Regions from separate parts of the Caloramator sp. E03 genome, predicted to be linked through region 1. Evidence: a T-box and tRNA genes for the amino acid it is inferred to sense, from the RefSeq annotation. Region 1 holds a T-box; the other regions hold tRNA genes.
What was found. The T-box of region 1 lies ahead of aspS (aspartate--tRNA ligase). A T-box ahead of a tRNA ligase gene usually reads a tRNA of that ligase, here a tRNA-Asp.
Positions count from the first base shown of each region.

Region 2: it has a tRNA-Asp gene. The T-box ahead of aspS (aspartate--tRNA ligase) is inferred to sense a tRNA for this amino acid. The anticodon was not compared.
Region 3: it has a tRNA-Asp gene. The T-box ahead of aspS (aspartate--tRNA ligase) is inferred to sense a tRNA for this amino acid. The anticodon was not compared.

Region 1 is NZ_CP040093.1:599,800-605,720, reverse strand. It holds gene dtd (D-aminoacyl-tRNA deacylase) at 1-114, shown strand, start outside; gene FDN13_RS03165 (MBL fold metallo-hydrolase) at 125-739, shown strand; gene FDN13_RS03160 (hypothetical protein) at 800-985, shown strand; gene hemZ (coproporphyrinogen dehydrogenase HemZ) at 996-2,426, shown strand; T-box leader at 2,453-2,655, shown strand; gene aspS (aspartate--tRNA ligase) at 2,705-4,489, shown strand; gene FDN13_RS03145 (amino acid ABC transporter substrate-binding protein) at 4,693-5,604, shown strand; gene FDN13_RS03140 (amino acid ABC transporter permease) at 5,635-5,921, shown strand, end outside.
Region 2 is NZ_CP040093.1:792,054-797,974, reverse strand. It holds gene FDN13_RS04080 (aspartate-semialdehyde dehydrogenase) at 1-889, opposite strand, end outside; gene FDN13_RS04075 (small, acid-soluble spore protein, alpha/beta type) at 1,092-1,325, shown strand; gene FDN13_RS04070 (type I phosphomannose isomerase catalytic subunit) at 1,327-2,286, opposite strand; gene FDN13_RS04065 (class I SAM-dependent DNA methyltransferase) at 2,375-3,109, shown strand; gene hslO (Hsp33 family molecular chaperone HslO) at 3,111-3,989, shown strand; tRNA gene FDN13_RS04055 (tRNA-Val) at 4,159-4,234, shown strand; tRNA gene FDN13_RS04050 (tRNA-Asp) at 4,240-4,316, shown strand; tRNA gene FDN13_RS04045 (tRNA-Phe) at 4,321-4,396, shown strand; tRNA gene FDN13_RS04040 (tRNA-Gly) at 4,402-4,477, shown strand; tRNA gene FDN13_RS04035 (tRNA-Cys) at 4,483-4,557, shown strand; gene FDN13_RS04030 (ISL3 family transposase) at 4,791-5,921, opposite strand, start outside.
Region 3 is NZ_CP040093.1:1,610,049-1,615,969, reverse strand. It holds gene FDN13_RS08025 (M23 family metallopeptidase) at 6-1,379, opposite strand; gene FDN13_RS08020 (DnaD domain protein) at 1,553-2,479, shown strand; gene FDN13_RS08015 (ATP-binding protein) at 2,469-3,458, shown strand; tRNA gene FDN13_RS08010 (tRNA-Thr) at 3,492-3,567, opposite strand; tRNA gene FDN13_RS08005 (tRNA-Asp) at 3,571-3,647, opposite strand; tRNA gene FDN13_RS08000 (tRNA-Val) at 3,652-3,727, opposite strand; tRNA gene FDN13_RS07995 (tRNA-Glu) at 3,732-3,806, opposite strand; gene FDN13_RS07990 (adenylosuccinate synthase) at 3,938-5,224, opposite strand; gene FDN13_RS07985 (NAD(P)/FAD-dependent oxidoreductase) at 5,234-5,921, opposite strand, start outside.

The DNA.
Region 1 (5,921 bases):
TGTAAAAAATATGTAAGTAACGTTGAAACAGGGAAATTCCAGGCATATATGGAGGTAGAAATAATAAACGATGGGCCTGTTACACTTATGCTAGATAGTAAAAAAAATTTTTAGAGGTGAAATTATGATTTTAAAAGTTTATCCTGCAGGAGTTTATATGGCAAATTGCTATATTGTAGGAGATAAAAATACAAAGGATTGTGCAATAATTGATCCAGGTGGGAATTCAAAAGGTATACTTTCAGAATGTAAAGATAACAATTTAAATGTAAAATATATTATTTTAACCCATGGACATGGAGATCATATTGCAGGTGTTTATGATATAAAAGAAGCAACTGGTGCAAAGATACTCATGAATAAGGAAGATGAATATTTAACAAAAGGAGGTACTCTAAATATAACTCCTATATTAAGAAATATAAAACTATTTGAAATAGATGAGTATATAAAAGATGGAGATATAATAAAAGTTGGGGATATTAGGATTGAGGTTTTAGAAACCCCAGGTCATACACCGGGAAGCGTGTCTTTAAAAATTAACAACATCATTTTAACAGGTGATGCACTTTTTAAAGGCTCCGTTGGAAGAACAGATTTTGAAAAAGCTTCTCATGAACAGCTTATAAAATCCATAAAAGAAAAAATAATGATATATAATGATGATACAATAATATATCCTGGCCATGGGCCATCTACAACAGTTGGAGAAGAAAAAAGATATAATCCTTTTTTATAATATGAATATTTTTTTACTATTTGGGTAAATTAGGTATAAAAAGAATTTAGGGGTGATTAAATGAAAAAAAAGAAAACCCTTCCATTTAAAATTAAGAGTTCGGATAATATGCTTGAGGAGTTCGACTATGAAAAATACTGTGAACTTGTTGAAGAAGGTCTTAATGATGAAGATATTGCAAGGGAACTTAATATAAACCAAAAACTATTAATGAATTTAAAGAAAGAGGCAGAGCAGGATTACTAAGGGGATGGAAATGATTAAGGTAAAATTAGAAGGACATGATTATAGATATGAGGTATTTCAAATCGTTTCACTATTTTATAATAAAAGTGAAATAGAATTTGTTGAAGATGATGATTTTAATGTTAAAAGCGTAGTTGATTATGATAACAAATCTGCTAAATTCAAAATCTATGAAAATAATTCTTTGAAAATTTGTGAGGATTACAAAATTACTGATGATAAAAAGCAAATAAAAAATGCTATTAAACTAACAGCTTTAAGAGCTTTAAAAAATTATACGGGAATTAATATTCCTTGGGGCATACTTGTTGGAATAAGACCTACAAAGATAGTTCATGAATGTTATAAAAGTAAATTAAAGGATGAAGATATAATAAATTATCTATTATCAAACTATGATTTATCATTAGAAAAAGCTATTCTTGCCCTTGAGGTTGCAAAAAATGAATCAAAATATTTAACTTATAATAAAAAGGATATAAGTCTTTATATAGATGTGCCTTTTTGTCCTTCACGCTGCATATATTGCTCTTTTACTTCAACACCTATTAAAGGAAATGAGCTGATTGTGAATCAATATATTAATGCACTTAAAAAGGAGATTAGGTGCACTTTGAATTTTTTAAAGAATAAGGGTTTTAGAATAGATACAATATACATTGGAGGGGGAACTCCTACATCCTTAAGTGGCGATAATCTTGAAATTATATTTAATGAGCTTGGAAGCAATATTGATTTATTTAAAGTAAAGGAATTTACTGTTGAAGCTGGAAGACCAGATTCAATTGATTGTGAAAAATTAAAAGTTTTAAAAGAATATGGCTGTTCAAGGATTAGTATAAATCCTCAAACTATGAATGATGAAACTTTAAAAAGGATAGGAAGACTGCATGATTCAAAGGATATAGTAGATAAATATTATATTGCAAGGAATTTAGGATTTGATAATATAAATATGGATATAATAATAGGTCTTATAGGTGAGAATAGTAATGATGTTAAAAATACTATGGAAAAATTAAAAGAGCTCTCACCAGATAGCATTACGATACATACTATGGCAGTAAAAAGGGCATCATATCTTAATGAAAGAGGATATAAAGCAAAGAGCGATGAAATAGATAGTATGTATGATATTGCTGTAAATTATGTAAAAAATATGGGAATGTATCCTTATTATATGTATAGGCAAAAAAATATGGTAAGCCCTCTTGAAAATGTCGGATATTGCATGAAAGATAAAGAGTGCATATATAATATACAAATGATTGCAGAAAATATATCCATTGCAGGATTTGGTCCAGGGGCTATAACGAAGCTTGTATTTATTGATGAGAATAGAATAGAGAGAATTTCAAATGTAAAGGATATAAAAGAGTATGTAACAAGGATAGATGAAATGATTGAGAAAAAATTAAAGGGGCTTGACATGTTATTTTAGTTTTCATATAATTTAATAAAAATATTATAAAAGCATTGATCGGGAGGAGTAGTCTTCAAACACTCTACAGGAAGGAACACTTTAACTGAGAGCTGTTCTAGAGTTAAGGAAGATGAATGACACCCGGGAGCTTATGCCTGAATTGAGTAGGGTGTTACGTTTTCTGCGTTAAAGATTAAGTGGGTGAAAGCCAATTAGGGTGGTACCGCGGTATATAACCGTCCCTTTTAAGGGGCGGTTTTTTATGCGAAAAAAGAAGTAAAGGAGGAGTTGTATTTATGGCTGAATCTATAAAAGGATTAAAAAGGACTATAATGTGTGGACAGCTAAGAGAAACGGATGTAAATAAAACTGTAACTGTAATGGGATGGGTTCAAAGAAGAAGGAACCTAGGAGGATTGATATTTGTTGACTTGAGAGATAGAACAGGAATAGTTCAAGTTGTGTTTGGAGAAGAGATAAATAAAGAAGCCTTTGAGAAGGCAAACCCTCTAAGAAGTGAATATGTTATTGCTGTAACTGGAAAGGTTGTTTTAAGGGAATCTCCAAATCATCAAATACCAACAGGATTAATTGAAATTAAAGCTGAAGATTTGAGAATACTTTCAGAATCAGAAACACCTCCTATATACATAATGGAAAACCTTGATGCATCAGAGGCAATAAGGCTCAAATACAGGTATCTTGATTTAAGAAGACCTGACATGCAAAAAAGAATAATGACAAGACATAAAACAGCTAAGGTTGTTAGAGACTTTATGGATGAAAATGGATTTCTTGAAATTGAAACTCCTATGCTCATAAAAAGTACTCCAGAGGGGGCAAGGGATTATCTTGTACCAAGCAGAAATTTCCCAGGAAAATTTTATGCTCTTCCACAATCTCCACAGATTTATAAGCAGCTTCTTATGATTTCAGGATATGATAGATATTTCCAAATAGTAAGATGCTTCAGGGATGAGGATTTAAGGGCTAACAGACAACCAGAGTTTACACAGATTGATATTGAGATGTCATTTGTAGATATTGATGATGTAATTGAACTTAATGAAAGGCTTATTCAGAAGATATTTAAAGAGATTAAGGGTATAGATATTAAAATACCTTTTATGAGGATGCCCTATAAAGAGGCTATTGAAAAGTATGGAAGTGATAAGCCGGATTTAAGATTTGGTATGGAAATAGTTGATATAAAGGATATAGTAAAAAATAGTAGCTTTAAGGTATTTAGCGACACAGCAGCTCAAGGTGGAGAAATTAGAGGTATAAATGCAAAGGGATGTGCTGACTTTGGAAGAAAGGAAATAGACAGATTAACTGAATATGTTAAAACATATGGAGCAAAAGGAATTGCATGGATTGCAATAAAGGAAAACGAAATAAAATCATCCTTTGCAAAGTTCATGACTGAGGATGAGTTAAAGGCTATAATAGATAGAATGGATGGAAAGGTTGGAGATTTACTTCTTATTATTGCAGATAAACCAAAGACAGCCTTTTCATCCCTTGGAGCCTTAAGATTAGAGCTTGGAAGAAAGCTTAACCTTATAGGACCAGATAACAAAGAATATAAATTCCTTTGGGTTACAGAATTTCCTCTTGTTGAATTTGATGAAGAAGAAGGAAGATATGTTGCAGTGCATCATCCTTTTACTGCTCCTATGGATGAGGATATAGAGTATCTTGAAACAGACATAGCAAGAGTTAGGGCAAAGGCTTATGATATAGTTTTAAACGGTGAGGAAATAGGCGGTGGAAGTATAAGAATTCACGATACTAAACTTCAGGAGAGGATGTTCAATGCTATAGGTCTTGATATTGAAAAGGCATGGGCAAAGTTTGGTTATCTGCTTGAAGCTTTCAAATATGGTCCACCACCTCATGGAGGGCTTGCTTATGGTTTTGATAGGTTAATAATGTTTTTAACTGAAACTGATAATATTAAAGATGTAATAGCATTTCCAAAGAATCAAAATGCTGCTGATCCTATGAGCAATTCTCCATCTGAAGTTGATGAGAAACAGCTTGAAGAGCTTGGAATAAGCATAACAAATAAAAAATAAGGTCACTTCTGTGGCCTTATTTTTTATTTGTATTATAAATATGCACTATATAATATTGTAATATTAAATAAATTAAAGTAATAATAAGAATTATGAATGTTAATTTATTTAAAATAATATTAACATTAAAAACATAACATAATAATAATATAATAAATTTTGCGATGTTTTTTTAATTAACTATTGAATAAGTATAATTATGAATGTATAATGATAAGATGATAATAAAAATGGAAAGGATGATTGAATTGAAAAAAGTTGTATTATTTACAATGGTAGTATTTATATTAACAGGTCTTCTTGCTGGGTGTGGTAGCAAGTCTTCAAATGACACAGAGAAAAATCCGAATAGCGCACAAAAACAAGAAGACTTTTTATTAAGTGTAAGTAAAAATGATAGTTTAGCTGCGTTACTTCCTGATAATATTAAAAGTTCAGGTAAAATAATGATAGGGCTTGATGATTCATATCCTCCTATGGAATATAGGGATGACAAAAATAATCTTGTTGGATTTGATATTGATTTAGGAAATGCAATAGGTAAAAAACTTGGAGTTAATATTGAATGGGTTCCAACTGCATGGGATGGAATACTTCCAGCTCTAAAAGCAAAAAAGTTTGATATGATTTTATCTGCATTAAGTATAACAGATGAAAGAAAAAAAGAAATAGCTTTTAGTGAGCCATATATATCAGGTGGTCCAATTATAATAACAAAGAAGGAAAATTCATCAGTTAGTGGTGTTGATGCTATAAAAGGAAAAGTTGTTGGAGTTCAACTTGGTTCAACTGGTGAAGTTGCTACAGAAAAAACAGGTGTTACAAAAGAGATAAAAAAATATGATAAAATAACTGAGGCATTTATGGATTTAGCTGCTGGAAGAATAGATGCACTTGTTGCTGATGACCAGGTTGGAAGATACTATATGGGACTTGAAGAAGGCAAGTATGTATCACCAGGAAAACTTATGGAAGAACCATTTGGAATTGGATTTAGAAAAGAAGATGAAAAACTTAAGGAAGCAGTGCAAAAGGCAATAGATGAATTAAAGGCTGATGGTACTCTTTCAAAAATATCTTTAAAATGGTTTAAAACTGACTACTATTCAAAATAAACTTTAAATAGCAAATTAGGGGGGCTACTATTGGATATCAAATTTATTATAGGAAAACTTCCTTATTTACTTGATGGAAGTATCATGACAATAAAATTAACAGTTATAACACTATTTTTTGGATCAATTTTAGGGGTAATACTTGCACTTTTAAAGATAACTAAAAATATATTTACAAGTGGAATTGCTTCCTTTTATATTTGGGTTTTTAGAGGTACGCCACTTATATTACAGTTGTTTTTCTTCTATTATGCTCTTCCGATGATGGGAATTACAATGTCTCCCTTTACTGCAGCAGTTATAGGTCTTAGCCTTAA
Region 2 (5,921 bases), 190 kb from region 1:
CGCTTTCATCTCTTCTTATTCTTCCAACGAATACTTCATCCTTACCAGCTGCATTTATTGGCATTGGGTATTTATTTGATGAAGGATCGTCTTCAATAATAACTCCGGGGGCATTTTTTAATGCATCATATATCTCATTTAGTTCAAAATCTTTATTGAATTCTACATTTATAGACTCACTATGTCCATAGAAAACAGGTACTCTTACAGTCGTTGCTGTTATTTTAAGGTCTTTTTTGTGCATTATTTTTCTTGTTTCATTTATCATTTTCATCTCTTCCTTAGTATATCCATTTTCAAGAAATACATCAATATGAGGAAGTACGTTGTAGGCTATAGGATGTGGAAACTTATTTTGAGGCATTCCCTTAACGCCATTAACAAGATCTTCATAGCCACCCATTCCAGCTCCTGAAACAGCCTGATAAGTTGAATAAACGATTCTTTTAATATCAAATTTATCATCAAGAGGTTTTAAAGCTACTACAGCCTGAATAGTTGAACAGTTTGGATTTGCAATAATTCCATTGTGCCATTTTATATCTTCAGGATTAACCTCAGGAACAACAAGTGGAACTGTATCGTCCATTCTCCATGCACTGCTATTATCAATAACTACACAACCCTTTGAAGCTGCAATTTTAGCGTATTTAAGGCTCGTAGAAGCACCTGCAGAAAAAAGCGCAATGTCAATTCCCCTGTCAAATGAATCTTCTTTTAATTCTTCAACCTCATATTCTTTTCCCTGAAACTTTAGTATTGTACCTTTTGATTTTGCAGATGCAAACACATAGAATTTATCAATTGGAAGATTCCTTTCTTCAAGTACTTCAAGGAATTTTCTTCCTACCATTCCAGTTGCACCAACAACAGCAAGTTTAATTCCCATAATATACCTCCTTATAAAGTCTTCAATTTATTTTATGTTTTATGATTATTAAAAAGTATTATAACATATTTAAAAAAGAAATAAAGATTCAAAACATTATATTTATGCAAAATATAATATAAAAATTACTTCTATGCAAAAATATTTGTACATAAAAATTATCGTTGTTGTAATAATAAAAATAAAGAGAGGAGGTATTTTAATGTCAACTCCTTTTAAAAAAATAGTAAAGGCAAAAATAAAAGCTAAAAAAGAACTTACGGAAGAAGAGAAGGAAAGAGAAAAAATAAAATATGAGATAGCTGAGGAACTTGGACTTTCTGAAAAAGTTAAAAAATATGGATGGAGTGGGTTAACGGCAGAAGAAACAGGAAGAATAGGTGGAATTATGACTCAAAAGAACAGGGAGTGTGGTAGAGTATGGAATAAAAAATAGACTATAAATAGGATTTTAAAAGAGTGATATCTCCCTTTATTTTATATTCCCCAGCATAAGCAGGTATTAGAAAACTACAGCCTAAAGGAATTTTGTAGCTTAAACCATTATGTAGAAGTTCCCCTTCACCTTCTATGGATAAATATGCATGGAATGTAAAGCCATTGCATATATCCTCATAAATTTCATTAACTTTTATTTTATCTACTGAAAAATATTCACATTTTGCTATATTTTCTATGCTGTATTTATCAAAAAATATTGTCTTTGGCTTGTTTATTGTTCCTTGAAAGTCAAAGTTTATAACATCAAGGGCTTTTTCAATATGAAGTTCTCTGTGATTTCCTTTTGAGTCAACCCTATTAAAATCATAAACTCTATATGTAGTATCGCTGTTTTGTTGTATCTCAGCTATTACTATACCTTCAAGTATTGCATGTATTGTACCTGTAGGTATAAATACAACATCTCCTTTTTTTACATTTACATAATTTACATATTCTTCGAGTTTACCTTCAGTTATTGCATTTTTAAAATCATATTTATTAACTCCTTTTTTAACTCCATATATAAGTTTTGCATCTTCCTTTGCATCAATTATATACCACATTTCTGTTTTTCCCATTTCGCCTTCATTTTCCATAGCGTATTTATCATCAGGGTGAACCTGAATAGATAGTTTGTCCTTTGCATCAATTAGTTTTATTAAAAGAGGAAAGGTTGAATGATTAGATACTTTGCTTCCAAGCAATTCCTTGCCGTATTTTTCTATAAGATTTTTTAGGCTATAGCCTTTTAATGGTCCCTGTGATACTATGCTTGTACCGTTTTTGTGGCAGCAAATCTCCCAACTTTCTCCTATATTTCCTTCAGGTAGTGAACGATTGAATAATCTTTCTAAATTTCTTCCTCCCCAAATAACATTTTTATATATTGGCTCAAAAAAGAGTGGGTAAAGCATAAAATTTAACCTCCTTATATCTACTCTATATTAAATTATACGTTATAATATATAAAGAAACAAATTAATTATTTAAGGTGGGACATATATGGAACAATATACAGCATTGTCAAAGATATATGATGATATGATTGATATTGATTATGATAAATGGATGAGATTTGTTGAAAACTATTTTAGTTGGAGTCTAAAAAATAAAAATATACTTGAACTTGCCTGTGGCACTGGAAATATGACTTTACGTCTTAAAGAGAAAGGATGTAATATTACAGCCTTTGATATATCAGAAGATATGTTATCTATAGCTGAGGAGAAGGCAAGGATAAACAGGCAGAAGATAAATTTTTTAAAGCAGGACATAAGAAGTTTTAATATAGATAAAAAATTTGATTATATATTTTGCTTTTGTGATGGCTATAATTATGTAATAGAAGATGATGATATAATAAAAAGCTTTAATAATGTGTATAAACACCTAATGCCCAATGGGTATTTCTTATTTGATATAAGTACTTCATATAAGCTTAAAAATATAATAGCTAATAATACTTTTACACTTAATGAGGAAAAGCTTTGTTATATTTGGGATAACTATTTAGATGGGGATATACTAGAAATGTATATAACCTTTTTTATAAAGGAAGGAGCTTTATATAAAAGATTTGATGAAAGACATATTCAAAAAGCTTATGAAGTTGATAAAATTATGCATTATCTCTCAATAATAGGATTTAAGGATATTAAAATCTTTGATGATTATACCCTGTCAGATATTAAAAATGACAGTTTAAGAGCAGTTATCATTGCCAAAAAGGAGGAATAATATGGGATATCTTTTAAGAGCTACTGTTTCAAATGGTGATATTAGAGTTTTTATGGTACATTCAACTGATATTGTTGAAAAAGCAAGAAAAATTCATAATTTAAGTCCAACAACTTCAGCAGCTTTAGGAAGGCTATTAACAGCTGGTTCAATTATGGGAGTAATGTTAAAGGGTGAAAAAGATAATTTAACTATAACAATGAATGGGGGAGGCCCTACTGGAAACCTTGTAGTTTGTTCTAATTCAAAAGGTAATGTAAAAGGATATATTTCAAACCCTTCAATTGACTTACCGCTTAACTTAAAAGGAAAATTAGATGTTGGAGGGGCTGTTGGGAAAAATGGAATGCTTACAGTAGTTAAGGATATGGGGCTAAAAGAGCCTTATGTTGGTCAGGTGCCTATTCAGACTGGGGAAATAGCTGAGGATCTTGCATATTACTTTGCAGTATCAGAGCAGGTACCATCTGCAGTAGTGCTTGGGGTTCTTGTCGATACTGATACAACTATTAAAGCAGCAGGAGGTATATTAATTCAAATGCTTCCTGGTGCCAATGAGATGCTTGGGGATATAATAACCTTTAGGCTTCATGAAATACCACCTTTATCAAAGCTTATTGCAGAAGGTAAAAGTGGAGAGGATATATTAAACATGTTATTTGATGATATGGATCTTAAAATATATGAGAAAATCGAAGTTGACTATATATGTGACTGTTCAAAGGAAAGGGTTGAAAAGGCTCTAATTGCCCTTGGGAAGGATGAGCTTATTAAAATAAAGAATGAAGATAAAAAAATTGAAATGCAGTGTCATTTTTGCAATGAAAGATATGTCTTTAGTGAAGATGAAATAGAAAAGCTTATTGAATGTGCCCAATAATTATTGGGCACAAAGTTTTTTAAAAGATTTATTAAAAAGATGTTGACATAAGTAAGATTATAAGCTATTATATTAATTGTTCGCTGCAAAGCTTGTTAAAATAAAAAAAGAAGTTTGCGGTTGACAAAGTAGAGTATGCATGGTACAATAATAATCGTCACAAGAATTTGGGAGCATAGCTCAGCTGGGAGAGCATCTGCCTTACAAGCAGAGGGTCATAGGTTCGAGCCCTATTGTTCCCACCACTTGCGGCCCAGTAGCTCAGTTGGTTAGAGTGCCGGCCTGTCACGCCGGAGGTCGAGGGTTCGAGCCCCTTCTGGGTCGCCAACATGGCCAGATAGCTCAGTCGGTAGAGCAGTGGACTGAAAATCCTCGTGTCGCTGGTTCGATTCCGGCTCTGGCCACCATCTATGCGGGAGTGGCTCAGTTGGTAGAGCGTCACCTTGCCAAGGTGAACGTCGCGGGTTCGAGTCCCGTCTTCCGCTCCATATATGGCGCCATAGCCAAGCGGTAAGGCAGAGGTCTGCAAAACCTTTATTCCCCAGTTCAAATCTGGGTGGCGCCTCCAAAGAAAAGCCTGTAATCTCAAAGGTTACAGGCTTTAAAGTTTTTTGTGATTTTTATTTTTCTTTCGGCTCTTTGTCAATTGTTGGGGCGGGTATTCGATTAGAATGCCTGTCCTATCTTGTTTGAGAGTTATTTTAGAAAGATAAGTTAGATTGGGGAGAGTATCCCACAAAAATTGCAGGACAAAAAGACCAACGTGAGTTGGTTTTCTAAAATTTGGTATTATAATTTACTTTAATTACAGCAATGAAGAATTCTATTTCTAAACCTATCAAAGTTTTTGAAGCCGAAGGCATTTCTTTTAATAACTTTAATTTTGTTATTAAAGCCTTCAGTGCAAGCATTTGTATATGGTATATCAAAAGAATTCACTATTTCATTAAAATACCTGATATAAGTATTAGCACATCTTTCAAATTCTTTAAGGCCGCTACTTTGTGCAAACTTAATCCATTCCTTTAATAAAGTACGAGCTTCTTTAGAAGAAGAGGTAGTATCAATTATTTTTAATAGTTTTTCTTTTAAGGTATGAGCAATAGCTAAATCGCTATTGTAAGAAAACATAACTTGTAATGCGAACTTTGAATCTTCATCAAGTAAGTCAAATCTTTTAAGAATAAGTTTTTTGCTTCTTTTAAAGTATTTTCTTAATTTAACAGATAGCTCTTTTTGAACACGTTTTCTAACTGCTTCTACAGCCCACATAGCGTGCCTAATATAATGGAATTTATCAATAACAATAATAGCATTTTTAAAGTAAGTTTTAGCTAAATCAATATAAGGTTGCCACATATCACAAATAAAATATTCAACACTATCGCGATTTTTAATTTTTTTAAAGTAGTCCGATAGGACGTGAAACTGTCTATCTTTAATAATATCAATAATTTTTCTATTAACAGGGTCAACGATAGAACAATGATATTTAGCACCACCAGAATTACCTTTAAATTCATCAATAGCAATAATTTTAGGTAAAGTAGTAGCAGCAGAATAAGACACATTATTGAAAATGCGTTTTATAGTATCAACAGATAAGTTAACTTTTTTAGCAACACTTGACATACTACAAGTATTAGCAAGTTCATTAATTACATACAGAGATAGAAGATTGGTGATTCTATGATATCGAGGAAGAAATTCAATACTTTCATAGAATCTCTTACCACAAACATTACAACGATACCTACGTTTTTTAATAATAAGAACCGTAGGTTTTAAGAAAAAAGGAAGATGTTTAACACGTTGAATTCTATAGTCGTGAACTCTACGAGTTTCAGAATTACAACGAGGACAAGTATGAGGCTTCTTTTTCATTTCTAAATAAATTTCATAGCAAACATTATCAAGTACTTTTGTTATAAT
Region 3 (5,921 bases), 1.0 Mb from region 1:
CCGTCCTATTTTATGTATTTTAAAGGATTTTGTGCTACTCCATTTTTTCTTACTTCAAAATGAACATGTGGGCCTGTTGAACGTCCTGTACTACCTACTGCTGCTATTTTTTGCCCTTTATTTACATATTGTCCAGTCTTAACATACAGCTTACTTGCATGACCATATAGCGTTTGATATCCATTCCCATGATTTATCATAACACAATAACCATATCCACTTCTCCATCCAGCAAATGAAACTTTACCTGAATCTGATGCAACTATTGATGTGCCTCTTGAAGCTGCAATGTCAATTCCTTCATGCATTCTTCCCCATCTATATCCAAACCTTGAAGTTATAACTCCTCTCGATGGTCTTATAAAATTTCCTGTTGCAACATACATAGGAACCTTACTTCCAACTGCAACAATCTCATCAACTGCTTTTGATATCACCGTAGACTTTGTTATTTCTTCATCCATTGTATCTTCATTTAAAAAAGTTACAACCTTTTCTACATCAGCAATGCCATTCTTACCTTCCTGTTTTACTTTTTTTACTCCCTTTGAAAGCTTTTTATCCTCTACTTCCTTTGTATCATAAGGTATTTCTTCTCTATCCTTTATCTTTGCAACTATCTGTACATTTATATATGGCTGACTAACTGCAAGTTTTATCTCTTGTCCGATATTTATTAAATCTATATTTATATTAGGATTTGCCTGCCTTAGTTCTTCAACTGTCATGTTGTTTTTAATAGCTATATCCCATATCGTATCCTTCTCTTTAACTATATAAATTTTTTCTACTTCTTTCTTCCCTACAATCTTCTTCACAGCATCATCTAGATTTAAAATCTCTGAAGCTTTAGCGTTTACATCTTTAAAGGTAATTTGTTCTTTTATTGTACTTGATAATATTTCACAGCTACCGTTAACTTTAGGGTAATAGTATTCTTTTACTTTTTGAATAACTTTATCAGCTGTACTTTTATCATAAACCTTTGCAATTTCCACTCCATTTGCTAAAATCTCAAGAGCTTTAATCTCAAGTCCAAGCTCATATCTTATTGCTTTTTCTGCTTCATCCAATTGAAGATTTTTTGATTGTTCCGTTGTTTTAGTGTAAGTAACAGATTTTAAAATATCTTCACCTTCAGAGGATTTAATAGACTTTAATATAGATTTTACATCGCTTAATTTTTTAACATAACATACTGGCTTATTATTGACCTTTAGAAGATATGTTGTAGACTTCGCTTGATATATACTATATGTACAAATCGCGACAAGAAGCCCTGATATTATAGCAATAAGCGGAATAGATTTTAAATTACGCCGAATAAAGCTAATATAGCCAAATAAACCCTGAAAATAGCGATTAGCTTTAAAATTCACCGAATCGCCTCCTTTCATTAACGTACACTTTATTTATACACCAAAAACTTCTATTTTGCAAGTGCATTATAATATGATATTATTATGCACATCCTTTTAAATTATTCCTATTTTGTTGAGGGCATATATTGGTTTTGATATAATATTAATACAGTTAATTAAGGAGTGTTATTATGGGAAACATAAAATTTAATATACCCAAACTTGAATTTACTCCTGTTGATAATAAATTCATAGATAAGTATCTTCCAGAGGCCAAGGGTGAATTTGTAAAGGTATATCTTATTTGTCTTAGGTATGCATTATCAAATATGGACACAAGCATTGAAGACATATCTCAAACTCTTGGTCTTTTGCAGACAGATGTAATAAAAGCCTTTGAATATTGGGAAGAAAAAGGGCTCCTTCATTTATCAAATGATGGAACCTTGGAATTCTTAGATGAATCTATGCAAATAAAAAATAATAATTTATATTTAAATGATTTTTCAAAGGATATGCTTGAACACATAGAAAAACTGATAGGAAGACCTTTATATTCAAAAGAAATATTAACTTATATGAACTTTTTAGATGATTTTAATTTTACTCCAGAAGTTATATTACTTCTTGTTGAATACTGTGCAGCAAAGAAAAAAACAGATATAAGATATATAGAAAAAGTCGCAATAGCTTGGCATGATAGTGGCGTTAAGTCTATTGAAGATGCTCAAAAACAAATCAAGATGCGTGAAGATAAATGGAATAAATATAGAGCCATAGCAAGTTATCTTGGCTTTAAAGATTCAGAAATATCAAAGCCACAGGAAGAATTCATGGAGAAGTGGCTATTTAAAATGGGTTTTCCTCTTGAAATAGTCCTTGAAGCATGCCGTATATGTATTATGAGAATAAACGAAGGAAACTTCAACTATATAGATGCTATACTTTCTGATTGGTATAAAAATGGAGTAAAAAAAGTAGAAGATTTAAACAAACTATCTAAAAAGTCAAGAAAAAAATCACAACCATTTAATAAAATACAGAACTTTGAAAGCCAATACGATATGGCAGAGCTTAAAAGGCAACTTTTAGGAAGGGGTGATTCAAATGAAAAGTAAATTTGTAATAGAAATATTAAAAGAATATGATCACCTTCAAGAAAACGCTAAATCTGAACAAAAAAAGCGTCAAGAAGAAATATATGAAAAACTTCCAAGGATTAAAGAGATAGATGAGGAAATATCAAAAATAGGGCTGGAAATTGCTTCTTCTATATTTAAAGGCGCTGATAGCGAATCATTAATAATTGAAGGAAGAAAAAAAATAACGGATCTTAAAATGGAGAAGGCTGAGATATTAGTACAAAATAAATATCCCATAGACTACCTTGAGATAAAATATAAATGTCAAAAATGCAAGGACACAGGATATATTGATAACGAAAAGTGTTCCTGTTTTAAGCAAAAAATTATTAACAACTTATACAATCAATCAAATCTAAAGGATATTTTAAAATACGAAAACTTTGATACCTTTGACTTTTCTCTTTATTCCAAAGAAAGAAACCCTCAGTATGGACTTTCTCCTTTAGAGAACATGCAGCAAATATATACAAGATGCATTGCCTTTTATAAAAATTTTGATTCCTCTAATGAAAATCTATTTTTTTCCGGCAAGTCTGGTCTTGGAAAAACTTTTTTATCAAACTGCATAGCTAAGGAACTTCTTGATATGGGAAAGGTAGTAATATATCAAACAGCGGTAGAGCTTATAGAAACTCTAAGAAGGGCTCGTTTTGATGAAAACTCTTCACCTGATATAATTGAAGATATTTTTGATTGCGATCTTCTTATAATTGATGATTTAGGCACTGAGCAGAATACATCCTTCTCTCAAACAGAGTTATTTAATGTAATAAATACAAGGCTTCTTAAAAATAAAAAAATGATTATTTCAACTAACATTCCAATTGAAAGTTTTAATCAATGCTACCCTGATAGAATAACATCAAGAATATTTGGCCTCTTTAGCATATTTGAATTCTTTGGGGATGATATTAGAATCATGAAAAACATCAATAGGAAAAAATCAGGATAAGAAAAAGACCCTGCATTAGCAGGGTCTTTATTTTGGAGCCGGCTATCGGAATCGAACCAATAACCTACTGATTACAAGTCAGTTGCTCTGCCTATTGAGCTAAGCCGGCAAATGGCGACCCAGAAGGGGCTCGAACCCTCGACCTCCGGCGTGACAGGCCGGCACTCTAACCAACTGAGCTACTGGGCCAAAATGGTGGGAACAATAGGGCTCGAACCTATGACCCTCTGCTTGTAAGGCAGATGCTCTCCCAGCTGAGCTATGCTCCCAAGATGGTGACCCCTACGGGATTCGAACCCATGTTACCGCCGTGAAAGGGCGATGTCTTAACCACTTGACCAAGGGGCCACATTACTTTTTTCAAGGCTTTTTGTCGCCTGACACTTTTATATAATACAAGAAAATTATATACCTGTCAATACATTTTTTTATTAATTTTTTAAGGTAATAAATGGAATAAGGCAGCTGTATTTGCTGCCTTACATCTTATTAATAATAATTGTCTGGTGCCTTGCAGGACCAACAGAAACTATAGAGATTCTAACGCCTGTATACTCCTCTATCCTCTTTAGATATATCTTCGCATTTTCTGGTAGTTCCTCAAAGGTTTTTGCTTTTTCTATAGAGCTGTCCCAGCCTTTAAAGCTTTCATAAACAGGCTTACATTTTGCAAGATCTTCTAAAGATGCTGGGAAATAATCTATTACCTTACCATCCATTTCATATCCAACACATACCTTTATCTCATCAATATCGGATAGAGTATCAAGTTTAGTTATGGCAAGGCTCGTTAGGCCTGATATTCTAACTGCATACTTTAATATAACAAGATCAAGCCATCCGCACCTTCTTGCCCTACCTGTAGTTGTTCCATATTCAAATCCTTTTTCTCTTATAAAATCTCCCATTTCATCAAATAACTCCGTTGGGAAAGGTCCCTTCCCAACTCTTGTTGTATATGCTTTGCATACTCCAACTGCATTAGATATCATAGTGGGGCCAACTCCTGCTCCAATACATACTCCTCCTGATATAGGATGAGAAGATGTTACATAAGGATATGTTCCATAATCTATATCAAGAAGAGTTCCTTGAGCTCCTTCAAATAATACTTTCTTACCCTTCTTAATAGAATCATAAAGTACAACAGATGTATCAAATACAAAATCCCTTAACCTATTTGCATAATTTATATATTCATCGTAAATTTCTTCAAAACTTAAAGGGTCTCCTCCATATACATCGCATATTATTTTATTTTTAAGTTCGATGTTTTGCTTTAACTTTTCTTTAAAAACCTCTATATGAAATAGATCACAGATCCTTATTCCTGATCTTTCATGTTTATCAGTATAACAAGGTCCTATTCCTTTACCTGTAGTTCCGATATCTGCCTTTCCTCTTTTTTTCTCTGAAAGGCCATCAAGTATCTTATGATATGGCATTATAACATGTGCCCTGTCGCTTATAACAAGCTTTTTAGGAGTAACTTTAACTCCTTCTCCTTCAAGATATTCAATTTCCTCAAGAAGGGCCTTAGGATCTATTACAACCCCATTTCCTATTATACAAAGCTTATCATCATAAAGTATTCCTGATGGTACAAGATGAAGCTTATATTTTTTCCCTTCAACTTCAACAGTATGTCCTGCGTTGTTTCCTCCTTGATATCTTACAACAACATCTGCACCTTCAGCTAAAAAATCAGTTATTTTTCCTTTTCCTTCATCTCCCCATTGTGCCCCTATAACAACAACTCCCGACATAATATCACCTCAAATTCTTCTTAATATTTCTCTTGCTATCATAACACCTGAAACAGAAGCCTGGGCAAGACCTCTTGTAACTCCTGCACCATCACCTGCTGCAAAGAGATTTTTTATCTGGGTTTCAAGAACATTAGATAGCTTTAGTCTCATTGAATAGAATTTAACTTCAACTCCATATAAAAGGGTATGCTTTGAATATATTCCAGGAGCAATTTTATCTAAAGCCTCAAGCATTTCAATTATATCAGTTAAAAATCTATAAGGTAAAACAAGGCTTAAATCCCCAGGAGTAGCATCCTTTAATGTAGGCTCTACAAGACCTCTTTTTAATCTCTCTTCAGTTGTTCTTCTTCCCTCTAAAAGATCTCCAAGCCTTTGAACTATAACCCCTTCTCCAAGCATGTTTGCAAGGCTTGCAATGTATTTACCATATTCTATTGGTGATCGGAAAGGTTTCGTAAAGTTTTTGCTAACAAGCAATGCAAAGTTAGTATTATTAGACTTTTTATTTGCAAAGCTATGCCCATTTACAGTATTAATTCCACTGTTGTTTTCAACAACAACTTCACCATAAGGATTCATACAGAAAGTTCTAACCCTGTCATCAAAAGATTTTGTATAATATATTAGCTTTGACTCATAAACTGCATCTGTAATATCCTTCATAATAATTGCTGGACATTCAACCCTAACT